One region of the Duganella sp. GW821-FHT01E12 genome, then DNA from elsewhere that is predicted to be linked to it. Evidence: predicted binding sites of a transcription regulator. Region 1 holds the regulator's gene; the other holds the start of a gene.
What was found. Region 1 encodes LexA, which represses DNA repair genes until DNA is damaged. Its sites were predicted from a motif close to ACTGTATNNNNATACAGT; they were not measured.

Region 1 (3,404 bases):
CCATCCTGCACAACGACCGCCAGAAAGGCATCGAGCACGGTTCGCTGCACAAGCCCATCCACACCTCGGTCGCCTTTGGCTACGCCGACGCGCGCCAGCTGGCATCGGTATTCCAGGGCAAAGAGCCGGGCTTCCGCTACGGTCGCCAGGGCAACCCGACCATCTCCGCGCTGGAAGACAAGGTCACCAAGATGGAGCAGGGCGTCGGCACGATCTGCTTCGCCACCGGCATGGGGGCGATCGGCGCCGTGTTCCAGTCGCTGCTGCGCGCGGGCGACCATGTGGTGTCGTCGTCGTTCTTGTTCGGTAACACCAACAGCCTGTGGCAGACCACCATGGCGCAGGGCGTGGGCGTGTCCTTCGTCGACGCCACCGACGTCGCCAACGTGGCCGCGGCCATCACCGAGCAGACCCGGGTGGTGTTCGTCGAAACCATCGCCAACCCGCGCACGCAGGTGGCGGACCTGCAGCGCATCGGCCAGTTGTGCCAGGAGCGCGGCATCCTCTACATCGTCGACAACACGATGACCACGCCATACCTGTTCCGTCCGAAAGCGGTCGGCGCCGGCCTGGTGGTCAACGCGCTGACCAAGTCGATCGGCGGCCACGGCAACGCGCTGGGCGGCAGCCTGACCGACACCGGCGCCTACGACTGGACCAGGTTCGCCAACATCTACGAGAACTACAAGAAGGCCGCGCCGCTGCAATGGGGGCTGGCGCAGATCCGCGCCAAGGGCCTGCGCGACTTCGGCGCCTCGCTGGCGCCGGAGGCGGCGCACCACATCGCCGTCGGCGCCGAGACACTGGCGCTGCGCATGGAGCGCACCTGCGCCAACGCGCTGGCGCTGGCGAAGCTGCTGGAAGGCGACGAGCGCGTGGCCGCCGTCTACTATCCTGGCCTGGCGTCGCACTCGCAGCACGCGATCTCGGGTGAGCTGTTCCGCAGCTTTGGCTCCCTGCTGAGTTTTGAGCTGAAGGACGGCATCGACTGCTTCGACTTCCTCAACCGCCTGAAGCTGGCGATCCCGGCCTCCAACCTGGGCGACACGCGCACGCTGATCATCCCGGTGGCGCACACCATCTTCTACGAAATGGGCGCCGAGCGCCGCGCATCGATGGGCATCGCCGAGTCGCTGATACGGGTGTCGGTCGGCATCGAGGACACCGACGACCTGCTGGACGATTTCACCTGCGCGCTGGAAGCTTGCTGAGCGCAGCGTCAAGTTGTGATAATCTAAGCTTTCAATTTTGCTAAGCGCGGGGAGGCGTTATGAGAGCGGCATGGGTTCTGGCATTGACCGTGCTGTCGAGTAGCGCCTTCGCCGGCGACCAGGCCCGCCGCCTGGCCCGGCAAGCCGAGATCGAGTACTACACCAGCCGCTACGACGGCGCCGACATTGCGCTGGCCCGCTTCAACTGCCAGCCGCCCAACATCCCGGTGCGCCGGGGCGCGACTGGCGGCCCGGCGCTGGCGCAGTCGCTGGCCGCGTGGCGCGCCTGCTACGACCGGTTCCTTGCCAATTACAACGCTGCGCTCCCGGTCGGCAAGAGCATCCCTGCCGACCTGGCCGACCTGATGACCGACGCCGAGATGGACGCCGCGCAGACGCTGATGAGCCAGGTGTTCGTACAGGTGGCGGACGAGGCCAAGCGCCAGGCCGACGCCGTCACCCTGGCGCAGAGCGCATGGGAAGGCCGGCAGGGCGACCTTGCCTTGAGCGCGCGCGACCTGTCGCACCTGCCGGAGACCGCAGGCAAGCGCTAACCGGCCGGCGAGGAGAGGCCTAGTGCCAGCTGCGCATCAGGCCGACCGCCAGGCCTTCCAGCGCGAACTCGTCGGCTTCCGGATCGACCTTGATGATCTTGAAGTCCGGGTTTTCCGGCAGCAGCTCGACGGTGGAGCCGGTCTTGCGGTAGCGCTTGACGGTGACGTCGTTGCCGATGCGGGCCACGACGATCTGGCCGTTCTTGGCGCTGTCCACCTTCTTGACCGCCAGCAGGTCGCCGTCCATGATGCCCGCGTCGCGCATCGACTCGCCGCGCACCTTGAGCAGGTAGTCCGGGCGGGAAGAGAACATGGCCGGATCGACGCTGTAGCTGGTTTCCAGGTTTTCCTGGGCCAGGATGGGCGAGCCGGCGGCCACGCGGCCGATCAGCGGCAGCGACATCATCAGCGACACCGGCACCTTGGGCGTGGCCGGCTCGGCGTGCACGCCCAGCAGGCGGATGCCGCGCGAGGTGCCGGCGGCGATCTCGATCGCGCCCTTGCGCGCCAGCGCCTGCAGATGCTCCTCGGCCGCGTTGGCGGACTTGAAGCCCAGTTCATTGGCGATCTCGGCGCGGGTCGGCGGGAAGCCGGTGTTCTCGATGGCATCCTTGATCAGATTGAGAATTTGTTCCTGTCTTGCGGTGAGCTTGATCATAGAGTGCTTTGGGCCTGTGTATATAGACAGTCTGTATTTTTGTACAGTGTGAAGCGAAAAGCAAGGGAATTTGTTGCTTAGCACGAAATAATTTCATGGAGCCCCTCCGGGCGCGGCGGATTGTTGCCGGGCAGTGCTGGTTTTTTGGATAAAAAGCTGATATAGTCGCGGGCTTACCTCTTCCCACACCTGTCTTGACGCCAGGGTGGGCTATATTCACAGTCCTTAAGGGAGTTTGCATGCGTCACTATGAAATAGTATTTATCGTCCACCCGGACCAGAGCGAGCAAGTGCCCGCCATGATCGAGCGTTACAAAACCACCGTAACGACCCGCGGCGGCGCCGTGCACCGTGTTGAAGATTGGGGCCGTCGTCAGATGGCTTACTCGATCCAGAAACTGGCTAAAGCACACTACATCTGCCTGAACATCGAATGCGACAACGAGACCCTGGTCGAGCTGGAAACCGCCTTCAAATTCAATGATGCCGTGCTGCGTCACCTGACCGTCAAGATGAAGAAAGCGGAAACCGCTCCTTCGCCGATGATGAAGTCGGTACAACGTGAAGATGCAGCGAAATCGCATCGCACCGAAGCTCCAGCAGCCGCTGCTGCTCCTGCGGCCTAATTGTTACCGGGAACCGAGCTGAATCAGCTCCAGTTGATTGCCCTGATCGCCGAACGGGACGCCTTGCGCTACACCCCGGCCGGCATGCCGATCGTGAACGCTGTACTCCAGCACCGGTCGCAGCAAGTCGAGGCAGGCATCGCCCGATTGAGCGAGTTTGAAATTTCCGCGGTTGCCGCGGGCGAGATTTCAGGCCGCTTCAGTCAGGCGCCACTGGCAGGCATGTATCAGTTCACCGGTTTCCTGAACAAGAAGAATCGCAATAGCAAAAGCCTGGTGTTTCACATCATTGATTTTAGTGCTGTCCCAGACAGCTCAATTTAGATACAGGAGCCTAAAATGGCATTCGGTAAAA
Region 2 (3,404 bases), on a different contig from region 1:
GCGCCTTGGCCACCTGGTTGATCACGGTGTTGGGCAGCAGCTTCTTCTCGGTGCCCAGCAGGATCAGCATCTGCTGGTTGACCACGTGCACCAGGCCGCCGTTCGGGCGCGGACGGTCCCAGCCCTGGCGCAGCAGTTCATTGCTGCTGGCCGGGACGAAGGAGTGCGGCGCCAGCGCCGCTTCCAGTTGTTCGGGGGTAAAGGCCCAAGGGGCCGGCAGACGGTAAATCTGTAGATTCTTGAACCACATGTGTTGAGCCTTGTTTCAGTAATGCCAGGGGAGCGCCATTTTACACGGTGACGGCGGCGCTGGACCGAATCTGTTGCTGGCCTAGGCGAACAATTCGCCTTGCTGGGGCACAGCCGCCTGCGGGCTGGCGCCGGGCGGCTCCAGCGTGCTGGCGCGCACCCCCAGCAGGCGCAGCCGGCGTTGCAGCGGCACCCGTTTCAGGCACTCGCGCGCCGCCTGCAGGATGCCGGCCGCGTCCGCCACGGGCTGGGGCAAGGTGACGTTGCGGCTGACGATCTGGAAGTCGTCGAAGCGCAGCTTGATGCTGATGGTGCGGCTGACGTAGCCCTTGCGCTGCAGGTCGTCCGCCAGCCGGTCGCACAGCCGGGTCAGGATGGACGACAGCGCGCCGCGGTCCTGGCGCGCATGCAGGTCGCGCTCGAAGGTGGTCTCGCGGCTGATCGACTTGCTCTCCGAGCTGGTGGAAATCTCGCGGTGGTCGATGCCGTGCGCGGCCTCGGCCAGCCAGGCCGCGTAGTGCGCGCCGAAATGGTCCTGCAGCAGGCCGGCGTCGGCCGCCGCCAGCTGGCCGATGGTGTCTATGCCCAGCGCGGCCAGCTTCTCGGTGGCCTTGGGGCCGATGCCGTTGATCTTGCGCACCCCCAGCGGCCAGATGCGCGCCGGGATGTCCGCGTGGCCCAGCACCGTCAGGCCGTCCGGCTTTTCCAGGTCCGAGCAGATCTTCGACAGCAGCTTGTTGGGCGTCACGCCGATCGAGCACGACAGCCCGGTGGCGTCGCGCACCGCCTGCTTGATGCGCTGCGCCAGCTCGCGCGTCTCGCCTTCCACGTGGGTCAGGTCGATGTAGATCTCGTCGATGCCGCGGTCCTCGAACTCCGGCGCGATGGCGGCCACGGCGTTCTTGAACAGGCGCGACATCTGGCGGTAGGCGTCGAAATTGACCGGCAGCAGGATGGCGTCAGGCGCCAGCTTGGCCGCCTTCATCATGCCCATGGCCGAGCCCACGCCCAGCGCGCGCGCCTCGTAGGTGGCGGTGGTGATGACGCCGCGGCCGACATAGTCGCGCAGCCGGGAAAAGGTGTGGCGGCCGTCCGCCTGCAACACCGGCTGGGCGTCGCGCCCGCCGCCGATCACCACCGGCAGGCCGCGCAGCTCGGGATAGCGCAACAGCTCGACGGACGCATAAAACGCGTCCATGTCGAGGTGGGCAATGCGGCGCGGGCGGTCGACCATGATGCGGATGAAATTACTGTGAATGCATACAGTATCCATGGAAACGCCTCAGTTCGCAAGACCCCACCTTTTGCCGCGCCCCGATGTTAGACTGGAGAAACCGCTTGCTTCCCCCGGCCGCCATGACCAAGCGCCTGACCACCGTATTGCTGGGCATGTTGCTGTGCGCCGCCCCGGCCGCCCGGGCGGCGGAGGGCGGCTGCGCGCCGGCCAGCGTCGGCCTCAGCGACCTCGGCTACGCCTCCTACCGCGACGGCGGCGCCATCCGCGGCATCACGGCCGACCTGCTGGACGAGATAACGCGGCGCAGCGGCTGCGCCTTCCAGCTGGGCTGGTATCCGCACGGCCGGATGTACGCGCAATTCTTCAGCGGCCGGCTGGACGTGACCGGCGCCGCGCTGCGCAACGCCGAGCGCGACCATCACGGCGTGTGGCTGCCCTACACCTATTCCCAGTTCGAGCTGGTGCTGCTCAACCAGAGCGCCGGCGAGTTCCACAGCCTGGCCGATTTTGTCGAGCACAGCACGGCGCGCCTGAACGTGGCGCGCAGCATCGCGTATTCCCCGGCGACGCAGGCGCAGATGGACCGGCTGCAAAAGCTGGGCCGGCTGGAATACGTCAACGACTACGGCGTGGTGTTCCGCAAGATCCTGGCCGGCCGCGCCGAGGGCACGCTGGCGCCGCCGGCCATCCACGTGCTGCACCAGCGCCAGTTCCACCTGCTGGGCAAGATGCGCGCCGCCACCTTCGCCGAATCGCCGCGCGCGATGGTGGGCATCTACGTGTCCAGGCAGGTGCCGGCGGCGCAGCGGCGGCGCTACATCGAGGCGCTGCGCGCCATCGTCGGCGACGGCACGGTGCAGCAGATCTACCTGCGCTACCTGGACGCCGACCTCACCCGCCAGATCTTCGCCGGCGGCGTGCGCGACATCCTGGACGCCATGCCGCCAGACTAACCGGCGCCGGCGCGCGCGCGGAACCACGCCGCGCTGGCCTCGTCGGCCGGGAAGAACGATTCGATGCGCAACTCGTGCACGGTGACGTCGTGCGGCGTGCCCAAGGTGGCGATGGTGGTGAACAGCTTCAGCTCGACGCCGTCCTTGCGCAGCGTCACCGGCAGGAAGGGCAGGGCGCGGCGGTCCAGGTTGGGCGTGCGCGGCATGCCGGCCACGCCGGGCAGCGCCAGCAGCTCGTCCAGCAGCAGCGCGGCCGCCCCGCCGGGGCCGTCGCCCATGGCCTCGCGCTGGATCCAGTGCAGCAGGTCGGCGCCCACCTCCTCCCAGTTGAGCAGGTAGGGGCGCGCGCCCCGCGGGTCCAGCATCAGCCTGAGCACGTTGACCGAGCCGTCGGTGGGTAGGACCGCGTCCGGCGGCAGGCCCAGCAGCCAGCGCATCATGCCGGCCGCCGGCGCGTTGGCCAGCGCCAGGTTCCACAGCCGGTCCACCACCAGCGCCGGATACGGCGCCTGCTGCGCCAGCATGAAGTCCAGCGCCCGCCGCACCGCGCCCAGCTCCGGATCGGACAGCTTGCGCTCCTGGTAGGCCGGCGCGTAGCCGGCCGCCAGCAGCATCACGTTGCGCTGGCGCAGCGGAATCTCCAGCACCATGCCCAGCTTCAGGATCAAGTCCTTGCTGGGCTGCGAGCGGCCGCTTTCCAGGAAGCTGATGTGGCGCTGCGAAATCTCGCTCTCGGCCGACAGGCGCAGCTGGCTGTAGCCGCGCTTGCCGCGCCAGTACTTCAGCGCGGCGGCGAAGTCGCTGAAATAATCGGTCGCGCCGTGGGCGCCGGATGGATGCGATGCGGGCATGCGGGTCTCCTTGTCCGGCTATGATAGCCCGGCCGCGTTCAGGCCGCGTTCAGGAAGCCGGTGACGCGGGTCAGGCGGCCGTCCGCGCCCAGCTCGGCGACGTCGGTGCCGTGC

Region 2: dinB (DNA polymerase IV) is a predicted target of LexA. The motif match lies at 1,499-1,516, and genes of this name have one in related genera.

Annotation. Positions count from the first base shown of each region.
Region 1 is NZ_JBWKWR010000002.1:94,263-97,666, reverse strand. Features, by position in the region: gene AC07WS_RS05690 (cystathionine gamma-synthase family protein) at 1-1,211, shown strand, start outside; gene AC07WS_RS05685 (hypothetical protein) at 1,271-1,765, shown strand; gene lexA (transcriptional repressor LexA) at 1,785-2,423, opposite strand; gene rpsF (30S ribosomal protein S6) at 2,663-3,049, shown strand; gene priB (primosomal replication protein N) at 3,068-3,373, shown strand; gene rpsR (30S ribosomal protein S18) at 3,389-3,404, shown strand, end outside.
Region 2 is NZ_JBWKWR010000001.1:209,023-212,426, forward strand. Features, by position in the region: gene AC07WS_RS00700 (recombination-associated protein RdgC) at 1-250, opposite strand, end outside; gene dinB (DNA polymerase IV) at 332-1,483, opposite strand; gene AC07WS_RS00710 (substrate-binding periplasmic protein) at 1,588-2,439, shown strand; gene AC07WS_RS00715 (helix-turn-helix domain-containing protein) at 2,436-3,290, opposite strand; gene AC07WS_RS00720 (nuclear transport factor 2 family protein) at 3,329-3,404, opposite strand, start outside.